DNA from 3 places in the Ruminiclostridium papyrosolvens DSM 2782 genome. Region 3 is predicted to be linked to each of the others. Evidence: predicted binding sites of a transcription regulator. Region 3 holds the regulator's gene; each other region holds the start of a gene.

Region 1 (8,298 bases), 480 kb from region 3:
CTCCTTTGGTTGGAACTGAAAAGCAATCTGAAGAGTTAGTATCATATTTGCTAAAAGAGTTTGAAAATGATACCGGCAAGTTATGGGACTCAAACATATTCGGAAAGTCTCTTCATGAACTGGTAAATGAGGGATTGCAGAACAAGCTGTTCAGAATGCCGGAGGATGCACAGCTTAAACTTCAGGAAACCTTGCAGAAAATAATAAATGAGGGCAGCGGCGGATTGATATGTATTATACTGTAGCTCACATTAAACATAAATAACAAAAAAAGATGATTCAAGGTAAAGAATCATCTTTTTTGGCATATTAATATTTATAAAGAGTACCCTGTCTGGCAATATATTTACGTAAGGGTTTATACAAAGCAGATATAATAACTGATGTAATTATTAACTCAGGCACCATGTACTGACCGTTGTATATAAGAGAATAAAGGTAAATGTTCATTCCTTTGGGAGCATATGTATACCAAAGAATGATTCCTGAAAGAAAGTGAAACACAAATCTTCCCAGCATTGCTAAAGACGTACTTAAAAGTATGAAAAATAAATTTTTCTTGAATATTCCGGCAAGGCCAAGACATCCGAAGGCGAAAATATAGTCAAGAAATATGCCAAGGGGATGGTAAGAAAAATGTGTTCCAAGAGCAAATTGCAGAAAACCGTGAACAAGTCCCACAAGAATACCACGCTTTGTACCCCAACGAATGGCAAAAATAATTATTGGAACCATGCTTCCCAGTGTTACAGAGCCTCCATAGGGCATTTCATATTTAATAAAACTGAGAATCTGTGCAAGAGCTATAAAAACTCCTGCCTCCACCAATACTCTGGTAGACATTTTATTCATAATAGGTATCCAGTCCTTTCCATAACAAAATATAAAAATGCCATACCTGATGGAAAGCGCAGAGTATGACATAATAAATTTCCTACGCTGGCATTACCCAGATCAGGTACATGGGTTTTAAGTAAAACATACTTATCTCAGCCGAATTATTTTCCAGCTCCCCTTTAATATTTAAATTTTTTAATAAAAGTGATTATAGCAGATAGTAAAACAACTATCAACCTTTAAAATTATCCGTTGGTTTATAAAATATTGGCAAACATCGAACAAATGTTTGCATTTGTTTTGCTATTTGGTATAATAGTAAAGGCGGTAAAAGTGTTTAGGATAAAATTAATATATAGTTAAAATATAACATTTATGAAAAAGGTGTTTTAAATGATAAGGGATAATATTTTTATAAAAGGTGCACGTGAACATAATCTAAAAAATGTAGATGTTGAGATACCAAGAGATAAATTTGTTGTTATAACAGGATTAAGCGGTTCAGGTAAGTCTTCTCTCGCCTTTGATACTATTTATGCGGAAGGTCAGCGAAGGTATGTTGAATCACTGTCCTCCTACGCAAGGCAGTTTCTGGGTCAGATGGACAAGCCGGACGTAGACTATATTGACGGTTTGTCTCCTGCAATATCAATAGATCAGAAGACAACCAGCAGAAACCCAAGGTCAACCGTAGGAACTGTAACGGAAATTCACGATTACCTAAGGCTTTTGTATTCAAGGATAGGAATTCCCCATTGCCCAAAGTGCGGCAAGGAGATTGCACAGCAAACTGTTGACCAGATGGTAGACCAGATTATATCTATTGAAGAAGGAGCGAGAATACAACTCCTTGCTCCTGTGGTAAGAGGCAGAAAAGGGGAATACCATAAGCTTATAGAGGATGCCAAAAAAGATGGTTTTGTCAGGCTTAGAGTAGACGGACAAATAGTAGATATAAATGACGAGATTAAACTGGATAAAAACAAAAAGCACAACATTGAGATTGTTGTTGACAGGCTTGTAATGCGTGGAGATATACAGAAAAGACTTGTTGATTCATTGGAAACAGTACTTCGCTTAAGCGGTGGTATAGTTATAGTAGATATAGTCGGTAAAGAAGAGCTTCTGTTCAGTCAGAATTTTGCATGCAGTGATTGCGGAATCAGTATAGAAGAACTTGTACCAAGGATGTTTTCCTTTAACAATCCCTTTGGAGCATGCCAGACATGTACCGGATTAGGGAACCTTTTAAAGGTAGACCCTGAGCTTGTTATACCGGATAGATCCCTGTCACTTACAAGTGGTGCCATTAATGTTACGGGATGGAATATTGAGAGTGAGGATGCATATACCAGGATGATATTCAACGCCCTGGGAAAGTATTATAAATTTGATTTGGATACACCGTTTAACAAGCTTCAGGGAGAAGTAGTAGATGTCATCCTATACGGTACTAAAGGCGAGAAAATGAAAGTGGATTACGAAAGAGAATACGGCAAAGGGTCCTACATGGCTTCATTTGAAGGAGTTATTAATTCCATTGAACGCCGTTATCACGAAACCCAATCAGAAAGCATGAAGCAGTATTACGAGCAGTTCATGAGCGACAACCCTTGTCCTGATTGTAAGGGTGCAAGATTAAAACCTGAAAGTCTTGCGGTTACAGTCGGAGGTAAAAATATTCACGAAGTATCGTCTATGTCTGTTGCTGATACAAAAGAATTTTTTGATAACATTGAGCTAAGTGAAAGAGATAAGATGATAGCAAACCAGATTTTGAAAGAGATTGCGGCTAGGATAGGCTTCCTCGTTGACGTTGGTCTTGACTATCTCACACTTTCAAGACCGGCTGGAACTTTATCGGGAGGAGAGGCACAGAGAATAAGGCTTGCTACTCAGATTGGCTCCGGCTTGATGGGAGTGCTTTATATTCTGGATGAGCCAAGTATAGGTCTTCATCAAAGAGATAACGAAAAACTTCTGAAAACCTTAAACAGACTCAGAAACCTTGGTAATACGCTGATTGTTGTAGAACATGATGAAGACACCATGCATGCAGCGGACCATATCATTGACATGGGTCCCGGAGCAGGAATCCATGGAGGACATGTGGTTGCTGAAGGTACTCTGGATGATATACTAAAATGTGAAGATTCTCTGACAGGGCAATATCTTAGCGGACGCAAGAAGATAGAAGTTCCGGAAACCAGAAGGAAACCAAATGGAAAGTGGATTGAAATTGTAGGGGCAAAACAGAATAATCTGAAAAACATTAATGCCAAGATTCCGCTTGGGGTATTAACGTCGGTTACGGGGGTTTCCGGGTCAGGAAAAAGCACATTGATTAACGAAATCCTGTATAACAGCCTTGCAAATCACTTATACAGATCCAAGGCAAAACCGGGTAATCATGAAAAAATAAAAGGTCTGAAAAATATTGATAAGGTTATAAGTATTGACCAATCACCAATAGGAAGAACACCAAGATCAAACCCGGCAACATATACAGGGGTATTTGATATTATAAGAGAGGTTTTCGCTTCTACAAATGAAGCAAAGATGAAGGGATATAAAACAGGAAGATTCAGCTTTAATATAAAAGGCGGTAGGTGTGAAGCCTGCAGCGGAGACGGAATTATAAAAATTGAAATGCATTTTCTACCTGACGTATATGTTCCTTGTGAGGTTTGTAAGGGAAAAAGGTATAACAGAGAGACTCTTGAGGTTAAGTACAAGGGTAAAAGCATATCAGATGTGCTTAACATGACTATAGAAGATGCTCTTGAATTTTTCAAGAATATACCCAAAATCCAGAGAAAACTGCAAACCTTGTATGATGTAGGATTGGGATATGTCAAAGTTGGTCAGCCTTCTACAACTTTGTCGGGAGGAGAAGCCCAGAGAGTAAAGCTTGCCACTGAGTTGTCTAAGAGAAGCACTGGAAACACGCTGTATATATTGGATGAGCCTACAACAGGACTTCATGTAGCTGATGTTCACAAACTGATAGACATTCTTCACAGGCTGGTGGAAACAGGCAATTCAATAGTCGTTATTGAACACAACCTTGATGTTATAAAAACTTCTGACTATATTATTGATCTCGGGCCTGAGGGTGGTAACAAAGGAGGTATTATTATAGCACAGGGTACCCCGGAAGAAGTGGCAAAAGTAAAAGAATCCTATACAGGGCAGTATTTAAGCAAAATTATGAAAAGTAAGTAGCTTCAGTTATAAATAAGTATTTCCAAAGACGAGTATTTTAACGTACTTATCTTTGGAAATTTTTTTATTATTGCCCAAAAGTACAAGCTTGTTTATCAAAAATAATATAATAAAACAAGTAAATTATAAAAAATACATTATATATAGGACTCTGGTAAATACTAAGAAGGTTTGTTAATTCTATGTTAACTTTGTTGTAAAAAAATTTACATTGCTATATAATTAAATAGTAAAAATGTTACATTTTGTCGAAAGAAGGTAATTAATAAATGTTTAGAATTACATCTAAGGAAGAGAAATTTTTTGACTATTTTATTGAGACATGTGAGATTATTTGCAAAGCAGCATCACTTCTTGAGGATTTAACTACAAACTATGTTAATGTTAATGAAAAAATCTCAAACATAGAAGGAACTGAGCATGCATGCGATAGTAATGTCCATAAAATTCTAAATGAGCTTAACCAATCTTTTATTACCCCCATTGACCGTGAAGATATTTTCACAATAGCAAAAGAACTGGATAACATTACAGACGATATTGAAACTGCTGCACACAGATTCAGCATGTATAACGTAAAGGCTGTAAAACCCGAAGCTGTTACTATGACAAAGTTGATTGTCAGAGCAACAAGCGAGCTTAAAAATGTAATGATTGAAATGAAAAATATGAAGAAGAGTAAACAGCTCCAGAAAAAAATAATTGAAGTAAACAATGTTGAGGATGAAGCTGATACTATTTTCAGAGATGCAATGGCAAACCTGTTTATAACTGAGCATGACGCAGTAGAAGTTATAAAGTGGAAAGAAATTTTTGAACTTCTTGAAAACACAATAGATGCTTGTGAAGATGTTGCGAATATAGTAGAAGGGGTTGTTATGAAAAATGCTTAGTGTTTCATTAGTAGTTGTTGTTGTACTGGCACTAGGATTTGATTTCATTAACGGATTCCACGATACCGCAAATTCTATCGCTACTTCAGTTTCGACAAGAGTTTTGTCACCGCGTCAGGCAATATTAATGTCTGCAGTACTTAATTTTGTAGGTGCATTAATGAGCAGTAAGGTAGCACATACCATTACTAACGGTCTGGTTGATAGTACTATGATAAAGGTTCAATATGTAATTATTGCAACCTTAATAGCTTCAATTATATGGGATTTGATTACATGGTATTTTGGTATACCAAGTAGTTCATCACATGCGTTAATAGGTGCACTGGTAGGTTCGTCAATAGCATATTCAGGTGGGTTAAGCATAGTAAAATGGCAAGGTATACTGGATAAGGTTGTTATACCATTAATTACATCACCGATAATAGGTTTTGCAATTGGTTTTGTGTTCATGTCTTTTCTATACAAGCTACTCCGTCCGTTTTCACAAAGGTTCGTAAATAAATGGTTCTCTAAATTACAAATAGTTTCAGCGGCATTTATGGCATATTCTCACGGAAATAATGATGCTCAAAAGTCTATGGGAATAATTACATTGGCTTTAATAGGTGCAAATTTAAATAATGGACATACTGGAGTTCAGCCTTGGGTTATGATTGCATGTGCTATTTCAATGGCACTTGGTACATCAATAGGTGGCTGGAAAATCATTAAAACAATAGGTGTTAATATGATTAGACTTCAGCCGATTGGCGGTTTTGCAGCAGAAACAGGAGCGGCAATTGTTATTGAAACAATGACGCATTTCGGAGCACCTGTAAGTACAACTCATGTTATATCAACATCTATCATGGGTGTAGGAGCTTCAAAGAGATTTTCTGCCGTAAAGTGGGCATTGGCAAGAAATATAGTATATGCATGGATATTTACAATCCCTGTATCAGCAATCATCGGAGCATTTATTACGACTATATTTAAATTCTTTGCTTAATAAATATTAAAAACATACTTATTTTTAAATAGAAATGGTTAAAACTATACATTAATAAACCTGAATTAGAGTCGTATAGATTAGATATTAGGACTATAATTCAGGTTTATTCGTCTTTGGGCATATGAACTACTTATATAAGACAAAAATCAAAAAAATAAAAGCAAATCGGTTAGACCTCGAAATCTACTTGTGTTATACTAGTAAAAACTAATAAAGATAAAAGAGCAGTATAAATAATAAATTTTTTGGACATTTATGGAAATAATATAGTATATATATTGGAAGGAATATACTGGAATTAAAAGAAGAGGTGATTAAATGATAAAATGTTCCATTTGTAATAAAAATATTGCAGTTGTGTTTGTAACAAAAATTATAGACGGGAAGCAAATTCAAGAAGGCTTGTGTGTAAGTTGCGCAAAGAAACAGAATTTACAGCCAATAGATCAGTTACTGTCACAAACTGGTATGACAGAATATGAGCTTGATAATATAAGCAAACAAGTAGGAGATATGCTTGAAGAGATGGACGGGTCTGAAATAATGGAAGCGATGCAGGTAGACCCTGAAAACATTAATCAGGCAAATCCTTTTTTTAGTATATTAAATAAGGCGTTTCCAAAGCCAGATGATATTGAAGCAAACAATTCAAAAAGTCTTCAACCCATAGGCCAGGATAAAGACGGCGACGATAAGGACAAAAATTCAACAAAAACAAAAGCTCAGGACAAAAAGACTGTTAAAAAGAAAAAATACCTTGAAATGTACGGTACGAATCTTATAGATAAGGCTAAAGAAGGAAGTATTGATAAGATTATTGGCAGAGCACGTGAGATTGAAAGAGTTATTCAGATTTTAAACAGAAGGACTAAAAACAATCCTGTGTTAATAGGAGAACCCGGTGTTGGTAAAACTGCTATTGCAGAAGGACTGGCTTTAAGGATTGCTGAAAAAACTGTTCCTGTAAAAATACAGAATTCTGAGGTTTACCTTTTGGATATGACCAGCGTTGTCGCAGGAACACAGTTCAGGGGACAATTTGAAAGCAGGATGAAAGGTATAATAGAAGAAGCCAAGTCGTTTGGAAATATTATTCTTGTAATCGATGAACTTCATAATATAATGGGCGCAGGCGAAGCTGAAGGTGCAATGAATGCTGCAAACATTTTAAAGCCTGCCTTATCAAGAGGTGAAATTCAGGTAATTGGGGCTACAACCCTGAATGAATACAGAAAGCATATAGAAAAAGATACTGCTTTAGAGAGAAGATTCCAACCTATAATTGTTGATGAACCATCTATTGGGGAAAGTATAGAAATATTAACAGGTATAAAACACTACTATGAGCAATATCACAGAGTTAAAATAAGTGATGAAATAGTAAAGGCTGCAGTAAATTATTCTGAAAGGTATATTACGGACAGACTTTTGCCTGACAAAGCCATAGATGTAATAGACGAAGCAGGTTCCAGAGCCAACCTGAGAAATACAAAACTGGCTGAGCTTGAGTCATACAAAGAAGAACTGAAAAAGGTTCAGGAAGAGAAAGAATTTGCAGTTTCAGCGGATTCAATAGAAGACTACCAGAAGGCAGCAGATTTGAAGGTTTATGAGTGTAAGCTTAATGAGCTCATCAAGGATATAGAGGATACCAGTAAAGATGTTGAGCTAACCATGGAAGACATAGCAGCAGTAATTGAAGCGTGGACTAAAATTCCGATTCAGAGGCTTACTGAGGGTGAAGCGGAAAAACTAATGAGTCTGGAAACACGTATTCATAAAAGGGTAATAGGACAGGAAAAAGCTGTTGAAGGCGTTGCAAGAGCTATAAGAAGAAGCAGGTCAGGGTTTAAAAAGAAGAAAAAACCGTCATCCTTTATTTTTGTAGGTCCGACAGGTGTTGGTAAAACCGAGCTTGTACGGGCACTTTCAAATGAATTATTTGGAAGTGAAGAAGCACTGATAAGGCTTGATATGTCTGAATATATGGAAAAGCATACTGTTTCCAAGTTAATAGGATCACCTCCGGGATACGTGGGATATGATGATGCAGGTCAATTAACAGAAAAAGTAAGAAGAAGACCATATTCCGTAATACTATTGGATGAAATAGAAAAGGCCCATCCTGATGTATTCAATATGTTGCTTCAAATTCTTGAAGACGGAAGGCTAACAGATAGTCACGGTAAGACTGTAAACTTTGAAAATACAATTATTATCATGACATCAAATGCAGGAACTAATTTAAAATCCGGTGGCATAGGTTTTTCAAATAATACCTATACTGCCCTTGAAAGCAGAGTGCGAGATGTAATAAAAGAAACTTTCAGGCCTGAATTCCTCAACAGA
Region 2 (8,298 bases), 370 kb from region 3:
TTCCTCATTGTGGTTTACCATAGGAAAAAGTTCCAGTTCCCTTGCTCTGTCCGCTGTAAGCGGAACACATATCATGCCTTTTCCATAGGTAGCCATGAAATTTATACTTTCAGGGGTAGTCTTTTCGGCTGCCATAAGGAGGTCTCCTTCATTTTCCCTGTCTTCATCATCCACCACTATAATTATCTTGCCTTGGCGGATATCTTCTATTGCCTCTTCTATTGAACTAAAATTCATGAAACTCACTTCCTTTTTTATTTTATATTACATAAATCCGTGTTCCCTGAGAAATTCAGCCGATAAATTACTTCTGGAAGGTTCTGACTCCAAGGGTTCACCTTTTAACATCTTTTCTACGTACTTGCCTATAATGTCACATTCTATATTTACTCTGTCACCAATACTTTTGGAGCCAAGTATGGTGAATCCCCGGGTCAGCGGTATGAGGGAAACCGTAAAAGTACTTGAAGTCAGCTCCGCTATAGTAAGACTTGTACCGTCCAGAGACACCGAACCCTTTTGAACAATATATTTCATAATCTGTTCAGGTGCAGTAATTGTAATAAGAACTGCATTATCCTCTTTTTTTAACTCGGTAATAATCCCCGTTCCGTCAATATGACCGCTGACTATATGGCCTCCCAGTCTGTCAGCAAGTCTTAAAGCCCTCTCCAGGTTCACCTTTTTACCGGGTTTCAGCTTTTCAAGTCCTGTTTTCCTCATAGTTTCCGGCATTACATCTGCCGTAAACCAGTTTCCTCCCAATTCAGTAACCGTAAGGCATATACCGTTTACAGCTATGCTGTCCCCTTTAACAGTGCCTTCAATTACAGTTGTACATTCTATGGAAAGCTTAATTGAGCTGCTGCCGTATACAATGTTTTTTACACTTCCCATTTCTTCAACAATCCCCGTGAACACATATGTCACCTCCTAAATCGCTATTCGTCTGCAATATATCCCTCTATAAGTACATCCCTGTCAAACCCCTCAACTCTGATATCCGACAGAGCTATGGCATCCTTCATTTCTTCTATTCCCTCGCCTCCTACAGGCGTTACAGCCGAACTTCCGCCTATTATCTTGGGTGAAACAAAAGTCATTACCTTATTCACTATACCTGCCTCAAGTGCCGAAAAGTTAAGGTTACCCCCTCCCTCCAAAAGAACACTGTCAATTTCAAGCTTATACAATTCCCTCATAAGCTCCCCGAGATTCACCTTACCACTTTTCTCAATGGTTTTTATAATCCTTACCCCACGTGATAAAAGCTGAGTTTCCTTGTCTTTATTGATTCTATCTGTAGTTGCGAGTATAAGTCCTGCATTTGAATCACCGTTAATTACCCTGCTATCCATCGGAATCCTTCCTCTACTGTCAACTACGATACGGACAGGGTCAATGCCATCTCCGGAGGATGGTCTTGCTGTCAATGATGGATTATCCTTTATTATTGTGTTTACCCCTACCATAATTGAAGATACTCTGTTACGTATTTTATGGACATACTCTCTTGAGGGTTCACTGCTTATCCATCTGGAGTCTCCTGTAACCGATGCAATTTTACCGTCTAAAGTCATTGCCGTTTTCATAATTACAAAGGGAAGTTGTTTTGTTATATAGTGTATGAATATTTCATTCAGCCTTCTTGCCTCTTCCTCAAGGACTCCCACTATTACATTAATATTGGCATCTTTTAGTATCTGTATGCCCTTTCCTGATACCTTTGGGTTTGGGTCCACCATCGCTACAACTACTTCCTTGATTCCAGACTCCGCAATGGCTTTTGCACACGGAGGCGTCCTTCCGTAGTGTGAGCACGGCTCAAGATTTACATAAATAGTCGCACCCGAAATATCAGAGGTAGCATTCTGAAAAGCACAAACTTCGGCGTGGGCACCCCCCAACGCTTCATGGAAACCTTCAGAGATTATTTCGCCATCCTTTACTATAACAGCTCCAACCAATGGATTCGGATTTGTTCTCCCCCACCCTCCTTTTGAAATTTCAAATGCCCTTTTCATATAAAACTCATGTATATTCATCTTGTTCTCCTTGCTTTTATTTCCCTTAAAATGCAAAAATCCCCAGAGGCAGACAACCCCCGGGGACAAAATAGCAAAATTAAATACACTATCTTTCATCCAGACTGTACTGTCGGCTCCGGAGTTTGACCGGATCTGCTTTCGCTCGCGGGCTTATAGCTTGTGCTATCTACCGCCGGTAAGGATTTTCACCTATCCCTGAAGTGTCATTATCATTATTAATATATTTTATTAAAGTAAACTATAGCAGTATTGGATGCTTTAGTCAAGGTATAATTTTATTCCCAGAACACAGAAAATAAAAATGAGTTATTGAGTTTATACTACACAATTTTACCTCTTTACAAGAACATTTGTTCGGATTTATAATGAATGTACGAACAAATGTTCTGACTGGAGTGACTTTATGGATAAAGTAATTTTACACTGTGACCTGAATAATTTTTATGCTTCCGTTGAATGTCTATACAATCCACAATACAGGGATTATCCTTTAGCAGTGTGCGGAAGTCAGGATTTACGTCATGGAATCGTCCTGGCCAAAAACTATATTGCAAAAAGTTTTGGGATAAAAACAGGTGAGGCTATCTGGCAAGCAAAACAAAAGTGTCCAAACCTCGTTATTGTTAATCCTAATTACGCTTTATACCTGAGGTTTTCAAAGGAAGCCCGAGAAATTTATTCCCGATATTCCAACCTTGTTGAGAGTTTTGGCATAGATGAGTGCTGGATTGACGTTTCTGAAAGCACCAAGCTTTTCGGGGAAGGAGAAAAGATTGCAAATGAAATACGTGAACTTATTAAAACAGAGCTTGGTGTTACTGCTTCAGTAGGAGTGAGTTTTAATAAAATATTTGCAAAGCTCGGGTCCGATTTAAAAAAGCCGGATCATACTACTGTTATCAGTCAAAATAATTTTAAGGAAATGGTTTGGAATTTAAATGTTGGTGAATTGCTTTATGTGGGCAGGTCAACCCGCAGGAAACTTAATCAGGTGGGCATAATGACTATCGGAGACCTTGCAGGGACGCCTCTCTCTTTCATTAAAAGGTATCTTGGAAAATGGGGCGAAACTCTCTGGAATTTTGCTAATGGCATGGACTATTCCGAAGTAACTGCAACAGAGTACCACGAAACTATAAAAGGCATAGGAAACAGTATGACAACCGCAAGAGATCTTGTAAACACCGAGGATGTCATGCTTACTTTTACCGTATTGGCTGAAAGTGTTGGTGAAAGGCTTAGAAAACATAATTTGAAGGGTTCTACAATACAGATTTCCATTCGTGATAATGAGCTTGCATCAATTGAGCGACAAGCAAAACTCCCGGTTCCCAGTTATATATCCGGTGAAATTTCACGTAAAGCTATGGATATTTTTAATGCAAATTGGGGTTGGCATAAACCTATACGTTCTCTTGGTATACGTTCAACGGATTTGGTTACGGCGGATACTCATACCCAGCTTTCTTTTTTTGAGGATTATAATAAACGTCCACAATTGGAAACTCTGGAATTCAGTATTGATGCCATTCGTAAAAGGTTTGGACATTATTCTGTTCAAAGGGCGATTTTGCTTAAAGATAGTGCTCTTAATGCCAACCCCGTTGAAGACAATATTATTCATCCTGTTTCATTTTTTAGGTAAGGTGATATTATGAAGAAAGTTTTTGTACAATTAGACGCAACTTTTTCTCCCAGTGGTGAGCTGATACCTGTTTCTTTTGTTTGGGAGGACGGCTCAAAATATATAATAGACAAGGTATACGACTATAAAAAAGCGGCAAGCTTAAAGGTAGGAGGTCAAGGTATCCGCTACCGTTGTAGAGTTATGGGAAAAGAAGTATTTATTTTTTTTGAGGAAGGACGTTGGTTTGTGGAAGGCAAGTAACTCTTACAACCTCGTCATCCACGGAAAATAACTAATTCCCTCATTGACCTTATCACCATCACCAACCCATTTACCTTTTATAATACCTATTTTTTTGTTTGGGAAGATGGAGTAAAATATATAGTAAATAAGGTAGGCCAATAAGTAACTTTTAAGGAGCAACATTTTATGTGTGGAAGATATGCTATTTTTACAGAGGAAGAAAATCAGGATTTAAGAAATATAGTTAATGATATTAATGAAAGACTTAAGGGAAAAGCTGCAACAATGAAAACAGGTGAGATTTTTCCCACTGATACCGTTCCTGTTATAACTGATATTTCTTCTAATGGCAAAAAATCAACTGATTTATTTAAGTGGGGGTTTCCCAATTTCAAGCAGTCCGGCGGGGTTATTATAAATGCCAGAAGTGAAACCGTTCATGAAAAACCCACCTTTAGAAACCTTCTGCAATCAGGACGATGCATTATTCCTGCAAGCGGCTTTTATGAATGGAGAAAAGCTGACGGTAAAAAAGAAAAGTATTTTATTCGCTCAGCATCAGGTAATGTAATATACATGGCCGGACTGTACAATAGGTTCATTGATAACATTGGAGATGTTAATAACAGATTTGTTATCCTTACTACCGATGCAAACGAGCAAATGTCATATGTACACGGCAGGATGCCCGTAATTTTAAGGCCGGAGGATTCTTCTGTATGGCTTGACTGCAAGAGTAACTATTTAATGGTTTCAAAGCTTTTTAAACCTTATGGTGAAAGTATTTTGTTAGATAAAATTGGATAATGTATATAGCAAATAATGTGGCAAAGAAATCTTTACCACATTATTTTACTCATCAACAATGTTTACGACAATATTTAGTGGGAAATTACTAATTGTTGATTATATTTGAACTGTAAAGAGTTTATAATCGGAAATGTTTCCGTATGCATCTTTTGCCCATGCATAATATGTTCCATTCGTATTTGTTGTCCATGTTACTGTTGAGTTTACACTATTAGCAATATTATTCCATGAAGTAGGTATTGTTGCGTCAGAAGTAACCATCCAATATGAAACGCCCGAATAATTATCCGTGAATGATAATGTTACACAAACTGGCACAGTTGTTGTTTCTATATTTAAAACATTTACAGTAGGTGCTGTTTCATCGATTGCAGTCCAAGCATATACTCCGGTATAAAATGCTGATGCTGCTAACGCAACAGAATTCTCCGGGTAATAATAAACGCCCATGACTCTATAGAACGCGGAATCACCTATAAATTGTATATTCTTTGGAATGATGATTCTATTCGTGGTTGAGCCAAGACATGAACTAAATGCATAACTTTCAATTGTGGTTACTGTATATGGAATTGATATAAATTGCAATTTCACACAATTATAAAATGAATATTTGGAGATTGTTGTTACAGAATAAGGTATTGTTATTGAAGTCAAACTCGAACAATTATAAAATGCATAGGAATCTATATTTATTATAGAATTTGATAATGGTATAGACGTTATTTTTGTACATCCATAGAATGCTGAGTCACCAATTGATTTAACAGCATTAGTCATTTGTACAGAGGTTAATCCTGTACAGTTCTTAAATGCCGAAGCTCCAATGGACGTTATCGCCCCTTCAATACTTATTGATGTCAACCCTGTACACCCAGTAAACAGGTAATCTGAGATTTTTTCTGTACCGTTTATTGTAATATTCCCATTTATTCCATAAAACGGTGAAGCGCTGCCTGAGTTTACGGATAGTGAACCATTTATTGTTATATATCTTAAATTACTGCAATTGTTAAATGCGTAGCTATTTAACAAAGTAGATACTCCATTAAATTCAATGGACTGGAGATTTATACACCCGCTAAATGAATATGTATCTATTGAAGTTACAGAAACCGGTATTGTTATTGTTGTCAACCCAGTACAATTAGTGAATGTATAAGAACCTATCAAGGTATTGGAACTTGGTAATGTTATCGACGTTATTCCTGTGCATCCATAAAAAGCATAATTATTTATAATGGTAACCGTACTTGGAATTGATATTGAGGTTATCCCCGAACAATTATAAAATGCATAAGAACTTATATCTATTATAGAATTTGATAATTGTATTGACGTTATTTTTGTACATCCATAGAATGCTGAGTCACCAATCGATGTGACAGCATTAGTCATTTGTACAGAGGTTAATCCTGTACAGTTCTTAAATGCTGAAGCTCCAATGGATACTATCGCCCCTTCAATACTTATCGATGTCAACCCTGTACACCCAGTAAACAGGTAATCTGAGATTTTTTCTGTACCGTTTATTGTAATATTCCCATTTATTCCATAAAACGGTGAAGCACTGCCTGAGTTTACGGATAGTGAACCATTTATTGTTATATATCTTAAATTACTGCAATTGTTAAATGCGTAGCTATTTAACAAAGTAGATACTCCATTAAATTCAATGGACTGGAGATTTATACACCCGCTAAATGAATATGTATCTATTGAAGTTACAGAAACCGGTATTGTTATTGTTGTCAACCCAGTACAATTAGTGAATGCATAAGAACCTATCAAGGTAATGGAACTTGGTAATGTTATCGACGTTATTCCTGTGCATCCATAAAAAGCATAATTATTTATAATGGTAACCGTACTTGGAATTGATATTGAGGTTATCCCCGAACAATTATAAAACGCATAGGAACCTATATTTATTATAGAATTTGATAATGGTATAGACGTTATTTTTGTACATCCATAGAATGCTGAGTCACCAATCGCTGTGACAGCATTAGTCATTTGTACGGAGGTTAATCCTGTACAGTTCTTAAATGACGAAGCTCCAATGGATGCTATCGACCCTTCAATACTTATCGATGTCAACCCTGTACACCCAGTAAACAGGTAATCAGAAATGCTTCCTGTACCGTTTATTGTAATATTTCCACTTATTCCATAAAACGGTACAGCACTACCTGAGTTTACGAACAACGAACCGTTTATTGTTAAATATCGAAGATTGCTGCAATTTTTAAATGCATAGCTATTTAACAAAGCAGATACTCCATTAAATTCAATGGATTGAAGATTTAAGCACCCGCTGAATGAATATGTACCTATTGAAGTTACAGAAACAGGTATTGTTAGTGTTGTCAAACAGGTACAATTAGTGAATGCATAGGAACCTATCAAGGTAATGGAACTTGGTAATGTTATCGACGTTATTCCTGCACATCCATAAAAGGCATAGTCTCCAATTGACGTTACTGAATCACAAATTGTAATTTTGCTTAGCATTGTACATCCATAAAAAGCATAAGACCCTATTTTTGTTATAGAACCTCCAATGTATACTGATTCCAAATTGGTACAATCCTTAAATAGGTAGTTTGGTATTTGATCAGTACCGTTTATTGTAATATTTCCACTAAATCCAGAGAACGGTGCATAGGTAACATCTGTACCAGTTACTGAAATTTTCCCATTAATTGTAATAGAATTTAAACTGTTACAATTTTTAAAAATATAACTACTCAACACTGTAGAAGTTCCATTAAATTCAACTGATTGAAGACTTGTACATCCGTTGAACACATATGTACTTATTGATGTTACAGAACTAGGTATTGTTACTGTTGTCAAACCCGTACAATTAGCAAATGCGTAGGAACTTATTGATGTAATGGAATTTGGTAACGTAATTGACGTAATACCTGTACATCCATAGAAAACATAATTATTTATAATTGTAATAGTACTTGGGATTACTATTTTCGAAGTTATACCTGAGCATCCATAGAAAGCATAGGACCCTAAACTTGCAACTGAATCCGGAAGCGATATTGAGGTTATTCTAGAGCAATTATAAAAGGCTTTATTACCTATTGTAGTAACTGTAGACGGAAGATTTATATATGAGAGATTTGTACATCCATAAAATGCGGAAGCACCAATTGTTGCGACTGCGGATATTTCTACGGAAGTTAAACCCGTGCACCCATAGAATGCAGAAGACCCTATTGCTGATATAGAACCTTCAATGCTGACTGATGTCAAGCTAGTACAATCCTTAAATAGGTAATTTGGTATTTTGCCGGTACCATTTATTGTAAGATACCCAATAAAACCTGAGAACGGGGTATATGTAGCATCCGTACCAGTTACGGAAAGAGTACCGTTTATTGTAATAGTGTTTAATTTATTGCAGCCTTTAAAAATATAGCTATTTAACGCTGTGGAAGTTCCGTTAAATTCAACCGACTGAAGACTTGTACATCCGTTAAACACATACGAACCTATTGAGGTTACGGAACTGGGTATTGTTATTGTTGTCAGGCCCGTACAATTAGTAAA
Region 3 (8,298 bases):
GCGCTTATTGTTTTGATGGCTCAAATAGGGAGCTTTGTCCCAGCCTCCTCAGCAAAAATCGGTTTAGTTGACAGGATTTTTACTAGAGTAGGGGCTTCAGATGATTTGGCATCGGGACAAAGTACTTTTATGGTGGAAATGTCTGAGGTAGCAAATATATTAACTAATGCAACAAAAAGAAGCCTGCTTGTTCTTGATGAGATAGGCAGGGGGACAAGCACCTTTGACGGATTAAGTATAGCGTGGGCAGTGATTGAGTACATTGTAAGCAAGGAACAACTGGGCTGCAGAACACTTTTTGCAACTCATTACCATGAATTAACCGAGCTTGAAGGAAAGCTCTCCGGTATTAAGAACTATTGTATAACAGTCAAGGAAAAGGGAGACGATGTAATATTCTTAAGAAAAATAATCCGGGGCGGTGCCGACGGAAGCTATGGCATACAGGTGGCAAAGCTTGCCGGAGTACCTCAGGGCGTTATTGACAGGGCAAAAGAAATACTGGCAAACTTGGATGATGCCGACATTAACAGGAACGGAAAAGTACGAAAAATAAAGAAACAAGTTGACGGACAGCTGGATTTATTTGCGCAAGCAGCAAAAGCATCTGCTGATGCCGAAATACTTGAGGAGATAAGAAAAATTGATATATCAAGGCTTACTCCCATTGATGCAATGAACATATTATATGAGCTTCAAAGGAAAATGAACAACCGGGAATAGTTTTTGATATGATATGGGGTGAATTATGGGGCGCATAATTGTACTGGATGAAAATACTTCAAATAAAATAGCTGCGGGGGAAGTTGTTGAAAAGCCTGCTTCCGTTGTAAAGGAATTAGTGGAGAACTCTATTGATGCCGGTGCAACCAGCATCTCAGTAGATATAAAGAATGGCGGTATATCATATATAAAGATAACCGATAACGGAAGTGGCATGGATGAGGACGATGTAGAAATTGCCTTTGAGCGTCATGCCACAAGCAAAATTAAAAGGGCAGAGGATCTTGATTCTGTCATAACAATGGGTTTCAGAGGAGAAGCTCTGGCAAGTATAGCCTCAGTCGCATCTGTTGAGCTTATGACAAAGACAGCAGCAAGTACGTACGGAATGTATGTACACATAAGAGGTGGAGTTTTTCAAGATGTAAGGCAGACAGGATGTCCTGTCGGGACAACCTTTATTATTAAAGATTTGTTTTTCAATACTCCTGCACGTTATAAGTTTTTGAAGAAGGATTCTACAGAAGCGGGTTATATCTCAGATACAATATCAAGAATAGCTTTGGGTAATCCGGATATTTCTTTTAAACTGACAAACGGAAAAACAACATTAATTCATACCCCGGGAAATAATGACTTAAAAAGTGTAATTTACAGCATATACGGAAAAGAATTAATAAAAGATCTTGTTGCGGTAGAGTATGCTGATGAAAAGATAAAGATAAGCGGGTATGTAGGGAAACCTGAGGCTGCCAGATCAAACAGAAACTATCAGTCCCTTTATATAAATAAAAGATACGTAAAAAGTAAAATGGTATCTTATTCTGTTGAACAAGCTTTTACAAGCATACTAATGAAAAACAGATTTCCTTTTTTTGTATTGAATATTGATATTAACCCTGTATTGGTAGATGCCAACGTGCATCCCGCAAAAACCGAGGTACGGTTTGCCGATGAAAGCAATCTGTCCAGAACCATATACATGGCTGTTTCAAATGCGCTTACTACAGGTGGAAGCCTGTTTAATCCTGTATCGGTTCCTAATAAAGACAGAGAGCTGTTTAAGTTCACAGGCAATTCCCAAAATAAAGTGGAATATCTTCAAAAGGAAATTGAATTGAATAAGCAGGAGGACTATAAAAAAGCCGAGGAAATACGGTTATTTACAAAAGCTCTGGAACCTTTGGCAAAGACTGATGTAAATAAAGTAAGTACGTCCTTGGAGAAGCCTCAGACAGATACATCCTCCTTCACTTTTACAAAGTCTGAAGAGTATAATGTAAGGCAGCCACAGGAAGTTACAGTTGAAGTGAAACAGGAAAAAACTACAGAACTTAACAATAATTCTGAGGTAATAAAAGAGGCTGATTTTTCTGAGGAGGTTGCAGCAGTTTTAAGTGAAGATGACGGAGAAATACATACAGAAAATGTACATCCTGAACTTGCCGACATGAAATATATAGGCCAGGCCTTTTCTACATATATTCTTTTGCAGAGTAATGATGAGCTTGTTATGGTAGACCAACATGCCGCACATGAAAGAATAATATATGAAAAGCTCAGAGTAAAATTTGATTCTCAGGAGAACACAACCCAGCTGTTGTTGGAGCCTGTAGTCATACAACTACAGCCATTTGAACTGGATGCAGTAAAATCCAAGCATGAACTTTTGAAGGGAATAGGATTTGTTTTTGAGGATTTTGGAAATAATTCCATTATTATCAGAGGAATTCCATATATGGTAGGGGACTGCTCCCCAAGAGATATATTTATAGAACTGACACAAAAGCTTCAGGAATCAATAAGGCCTGTCAGCACACCTCTGGCAGACGAAATAATTCATACTATTGCGTGCAAGGCTGCTATAAAGGCAAATAAAAAACTTGATGAAAAAGAAGTACATCAACTGTTAATTGAGCTCTCCAAAACAGGACGAAGGTATACCTGTCCTCACGGACGCCCTACCGTAATACGCCTGACAAAATATGAAATAGAGAAAATGTTTAAAAGAATTGTTTAGAAAGGGATTTTATGAACCGAGTTATAGTTATAGTTGGGCCTACTGCATCAGGAAAAACAAATTTATCTATTGAGCTTGCAAAAAGAATGAATGGAGAAATTATTTCTGCCGATTCTATGCAGATTTATAAATATATGGATATTGGGACTGCAAAACCCACAAAAGAAGAAATGCAGGATATAAGTCATTATCTCATTGACGAAGTACTTCCCAATGAAGACTTTAATGTTGTAAGGTTCAAGGAACTAGCCGAAAAATATATAGACAACATTCTTGAAAATGGTAAACAGCCAATTGTTGCAGGGGGCACAGGACTTTATATCAGTTCTTTGATAAACAATATTAATTTTAGTGAAAGTGAAAGCGACTGGGAACTCCGGGAGGCTTTAAAAAAAGAGGCAGAAGAATTCGGGCCTGAGTATCTCCATAAAAAGTTACAGGAAGTTGACCCGAATTCAGCGTTAAGTATTCACCCCAATAATATAAAAAGAGTAATAAGAGCTTTGGAAGTGTACTATCAGACGCAAAAGCCTATTTCTTATCATAATGAGATATCAAGGAGCATACCTCCAAAATACCAATTTGTTCTTGTTGGTTTGAATATGGACAGGCAGGTTTTATATGAACGAATAAATAAAAGAGTGGATATTATGATACAAAATGGTCTTGTAGATGAAGTAAAAAGGCTTGTAGACCTTGGCTATGCCGATAGCATAATATCCATGCAGGGTATTGGATATAAAGAAATACTGGAGTTTTTGAGAAATAATATAACACTCGAGCAGGCAATAGATAATATTAAACAGGGAACCAGAAGATATGCAAAAAGACAGATTACATGGTTTAAGCGAATTCATGGAATTAATTGGTTTAATGTAGATAATTGTGGAAATAATATAAATGTAATAAATGAGATTTATGAATACGCAAAAGGCTAAAAACCTTGGTAGAACTATATTCTTGTTGCATGAAATGGCATTATCTAGTAAAATAAAAAGAGTAATCTTAATATATCAAATTTAAGTTAAGCCCGTTTCTGTGGGGATAGCTTATGTGGATAAATATATATATAACAAAGGAGTGAATTACTTTGGTAAAGAATACTATTAATTTGCAGGACATTTTTTTGAATCAGGTAAGAAAGGAACACATTGCTGTTACTATCTATCTTACAAATGGGTTTCAATTAAAGGGTATGGTTAAGGGGTTTGATAATTTCACTGTGGTTCTTGACAGTGACGGAAAGCAGCAGTTAGTATACAAGCATGCAATTTCCACTATAAGTCCAATGAAATCGGTGAATCTTATATTTAATGAGCAGGGAAAAGAATAATAGCTACATATTGTAAATATGTAAATAATAAAACGCAAAAGGATAACAAATTTTCCTTTTGCGTTTTTTATTTGTTATGTAAAGTATTATAGCTACATGCGTCTGAAGACACCAATTACTTTTCCCAGAATTGACAAATCATCTTTTACAAGGATGGGTTCCATACTGCTGTTCTGGGGTTGGAGCCTTATATAGTCTTTTTCACGGTAAAAGGTTTTACATGTGGCCTCATCACCAATCAAAGCTACAACAATGTCACCATTATTTGCCGAAGATTGCTGTCTTACCAGTACAAAGTCCTTGTCAAGTATTCCTGCTTCTACCATACTCTCACCTTGAATTCTTAGCATAAATGCATCACTGTTTTGTACGAAATCTACAGGGAGGGGGAAAGTATCAGTAATGTTTTCAACGGCAAGGATAGGCTGGCCTGCTGTAACTCTTCCCACAACAGGAACATCTACCATTTCTCGTGAAGTATAATACCCGTCTTTACTAGTGCGGCTTTCTTTAACCTGACTTGCTCTATTTAAAATTTTGATTGCTCTCGGCTTAGTAGGATCCTTTTGAAGAAGTCCGCTATCAATAAGCTTTTGCAGATAGGAATGTACTGTAGAAGTTGACTTGAAACCTACCGCTGAACATATTTCCCTTACAGAAGGCGGATAACCGTTTTCATGAACACATTTATAAACATAATCAAGAATTTCCTGTTGTTTGTTAGAATTCTTTTTTGCCATAAAGACCTCCCTGAGCGAATGCCCATAGTTTTTATGTAATAAAAGTCTTATATTCAAAAAGCACAGTTATTACTGCTATAGTATAACACATGAAAACCAGAAAATCAAACTAATGTTCGGATAATTTTCCAAAAGCTATTGACAAAAGAACACACGTTCCTTAAAATAATAAATATAAAGAACGTATGTTTGTTGCTTGGGAGGGTTAATATGGTGAGAAAGAAATATGTTTTGAAAAATAAAAAAAGATTTCTATGTTTTTTGTTCTTTACTTTGTTTCTTACATTTACTCTTATTTATACAGTCAAAGTGGCAGGTTTTACTGATACGCAGTACATTACAGTTACGGTAGGCGAGGGTGATTCTTTATGGTCTATAGCCTCCAAGTACGGCGGTAATACTGATATCAGAAAGAAGGTATATTTGATAAAAAAGATAAATCACATGAGTTCAAGTGATTTAAGTGAGAATGTATCTCTGCTTGTTCCTGTCGACAAATAAATATATAATTTAATATTTTTTGATTAATTAGATAAAAACATGCAATTATCCTACAAAGAGTCGCGCTTATTTGACATTTAAAATTCATGGTAGTATTATATAACCTGTGTTTATTAAGTCTTTATAATAAGGGGTTCTTTGGAGGTTTGTGGTCAATGTCGTCAAATCAATTAGCAGTGTTCTTCATAGTAAGTGTAATCTTTTATATAATCGGAGCATTGGCATCTCTATCTTCATTCTCAAGTTCAAAGTGGTCAAACAGGTTGTCAAATACCTTTGCACTTTTAGCGAGCAGCTTACTTACATATTTAATGATTTACAAGTTAACATATTCCGGAGACGTATCTATAAATATAGATTTTAATACAAATATTCCTTTTTTAGATATGAAGTTTAATATTGATAATCTATCTGCATTTTTTATAATGATTATTTCAATAGTAGCAATTATTGTTTCGTTATTCTCATATACATATATGTCCCACTACTTTTCTGAAAAAAATATATCTGTATTCGGTTGTTTATATAATCTGTTTATCGCTTCAATGGTTCTTTTGGTCTCAAGCAGTAATCTTCTGCTCTTTTTGGTTTTTTGGGAATTGATGTCTCTTCTTTCTTATTTTCTTGTTATATATGAGCATGAAAAAGAGGAGGTGCAGAAAGCCGGCAGGATATACATTATTATGACCTATACCGGAACAGCTTGTATTACGGCAGCCTTTGTTTTAATTGCAGCCTATACAGGCAGTTTTAATTTTACATCAATTAATTTACAGTCAATACCTCAAGGTGCTGCTAATATTATTTTTGTGCTGCTGCTGATTGGGTTTGGTACCAAAGCAGGTATTATTCCTGTACATATCTGGTTGCCATATGCCCACCCGGTAGCTCCAAGTAATATATCAGCGTTGATGTCAGGTGTAATGATAAAGATGGCTGTTTATGGTCTCATAAGATTTATTTTTAACATTCTTCCTATGGGTCATTTGTGGTGGGGAGTAGTATTACTTTGCGTAGGTATTGCTTCAGCATTATTCGGAATTACATATTCTATCGCTTCAACTACAAATATTAAAAGATTATTGGCATATTCCAGCATAGAGAATATGGGGATTATTTTGGCAGGCCTTGGAATAATGCTTATTGCCAGAGCATCGGGGAATTATTTTCTGCTTTCCCTGTCCTTAACGGCAACACTTCTGCATACACTGAATCACGCTGTTTTCAAGTCACTGCTTTTCATGGGGGCAGGTGCAGTTCAATATTCTGTACATACAAAAAATATGGAGAAACTGGGCGGGCTGATAAAAAAAATGCCTATTGCCTCAGTGCTTATTTTCGTTGGTTGCCTTTCTATTTCTGCAGTACCGCCCTTTAACGGCTTCATAAGCGAATATATGATTTTTAAGACGATTATTAGCAGTATAAGCTATTTTGCATCATCCCAAAGCTTCCTGATGGTTGTTGTCCTGATGATTGCTGCAGCTGCACTTGCCTTAACCGGGGCTTTGGTTGCATTTTGCTTTGTTAAATTTTTCGGTATAAGCTTCCTTGGAATGCCAAGAAGTAAAGTGGCAGATACTGCCAAGGAGCCGGGAAAACCAATGCTTGTGGCACTTGCAATAGCAGCAGTGCTTTGTTTATTGCTTGGCATATTCCCGAATTTTGCCATAAATCTTATACACAGTGTTGACAGTCAATTGGTTGGAATAAAGACTTTAGGTGCGGCCTTGCCGTTAACCGTACCTCGTGAATTACCGGTACATAACAGTAGTTTGAATATATCTTCGGGTCTTATTGCCATATTGTTGGTAATATTGGGAGCTTTATCCTTATTGGTGGTAATGGCACTAAGAAAAAGAACCTCTGTAGAGCGTTACAATACTTGGGATTGCGGATATACAAAGCTAAATTCTAAAATGCAGTATTCTGCCACAGGATTTTCAAAATCTTTGAGAATTATATTCAGAGGGTTATTTAAACCTGCAAGGGACTTAAAAATAACAGAAGGAGTAGCACCTTATCATATTAAAGCGGGCAGATATACAACATCTACGGTGAAATTTTTTGAAAAATATCTGTATCAACCTTTTGTTAGTACTATAATTTATTTTTCAAGGAAAATGCGTTTTACAATTCAGACAGGGAGTATACATGCCTATTTAATGTATTTCTTTGTGATTATGGTGCTTATGCTTTTATATTATTCAATTACGGCATGATTATAAAAATTTATCAACGATAAAAGGATTGTTAATATGTTAGTGTCATTATTAAAGTTTTTATTTCAAATGTTTTTTATACTTTTAATAGCTCCCATATTTACCGGAGTAATAAGGAAAATCAAAGCAAAAATACAGCATAAAATAGGTGCTTCGATTTTTCAGCCTTATTATGATTTGATAAAGTTGCTTAAAAAAGATTTGGTGATATCAAGCACTTCTTCGTGGATTTATAATGTTGCTCCATACGTTTATTTTATAACTTCTCTTGCTGCAGTTATGTGTTTGCCTGCAGTTTATCAACTTAAAGGGTTTTCCTTCTATTCTGACCTTCTGGTAATAGTTTATCTATTGGTAGCCGGACGTATTTTCATGGCACTGGCAGGGCTGGACACCGGAAGTACCTTCGGAGGAATGGGAAGCAGCAGAGAATTGTTGGTTTCGGCTTTGGTAGAACCTGCGCTATTCCTTATTATCATTACGGTAGGCGCAAACCCTGAAATTACTTCAACCAGTGTTTTTTCAATATATGATTATTCAGTAAAAAACAGCTCCGGTATATTTTCAACTATAAATATATTATTGTTTGCAGCTATGCTGATGGTAATGATTGCAGAATCCTCCAGAATTCCGGTTGATGACCCTTCAACACATCTTGAGCTTACAATGGTTCACGAAGCAATGACTTTGGAATACTCAGGCAGACATCTTGCTTTTATAGAAATGGGTACATATATAAAGCAATTGGTATTTATGACA

Evidence for each region. Region 3 encodes LexA, which represses DNA repair genes until DNA is damaged. Its sites were predicted from a motif close to CNAACANNTGTTNG; they were not measured.
Region 1: the regulator LexA is predicted to act here: its motif matches at 1,116-1,129, upstream of uvrA (excinuclease ABC subunit UvrA).
Region 2: the regulator LexA is predicted to act here: its motif matches at 2,392-2,405, upstream of P0092_RS13595 (DNA polymerase Y family protein).

Annotation. Positions count from the first base shown of each region.
Region 1 covers NZ_CP119677.1:3,156,062-3,164,359, reverse strand. Annotated here, with positions in the region: partial or broken gene P0092_RS14175 (sporulation stage IV protein A) at 1-245, shown strand, start outside; gene thiT (energy-coupled thiamine transporter ThiT) at 310-852, opposite strand; TPP riboswitch at 914-1,026, opposite strand; gene uvrA (excinuclease ABC subunit UvrA) at 1,231-4,062, shown strand; gene P0092_RS14160 (DUF47 domain-containing protein) at 4,332-4,955, shown strand; gene P0092_RS14155 (inorganic phosphate transporter) at 4,948-5,946, shown strand; gene P0092_RS14150 (ATP-dependent Clp protease ATP-binding subunit) at 6,268-8,298, shown strand, end outside.
Region 2 covers NZ_CP119677.1:3,040,084-3,048,381, forward strand. Annotated here, with positions in the region: gene P0092_RS13580 (bifunctional 3,4-dihydroxy-2-butanone-4-phosphate synthase/GTP cyclohydrolase II) at 1-237, opposite strand, end outside; gene P0092_RS13585 (riboflavin synthase) at 265-921, opposite strand; gene ribD (bifunctional diaminohydroxyphosphoribosylaminopyrimidine deaminase/5-amino-6-(5-phosphoribosylamino)uracil reductase RibD) at 942-2,045, opposite strand; FMN riboswitch at 2,129-2,254, opposite strand; gene P0092_RS13595 (DNA polymerase Y family protein) at 2,452-3,693, shown strand; gene P0092_RS13600 (hypothetical protein) at 3,703-3,936, shown strand; gene P0092_RS13605 (SOS response-associated peptidase) at 4,105-4,725, shown strand; gene P0092_RS13610 (leucine-rich repeat domain-containing protein) at 4,825-8,298, opposite strand, start outside.
Region 3 covers NZ_CP119677.1:2,672,107-2,680,404, reverse strand. Annotated here, with positions in the region: gene mutS (DNA mismatch repair protein MutS) at 1-723, shown strand, start outside; gene mutL (DNA mismatch repair endonuclease MutL) at 749-2,743, shown strand; gene miaA (tRNA (adenosine(37)-N6)-dimethylallyltransferase MiaA) at 2,755-3,681, shown strand; gene hfq (RNA chaperone Hfq) at 3,834-4,076, shown strand; gene lexA (transcriptional repressor LexA) at 4,169-4,816, opposite strand; gene P0092_RS11830 (LysM peptidoglycan-binding domain-containing protein) at 5,027-5,317, shown strand; gene P0092_RS11825 (hydrogenase 4 subunit B) at 5,473-7,539, shown strand; gene P0092_RS11820 (respiratory chain complex I subunit 1 family protein) at 7,609-8,298, shown strand, end outside.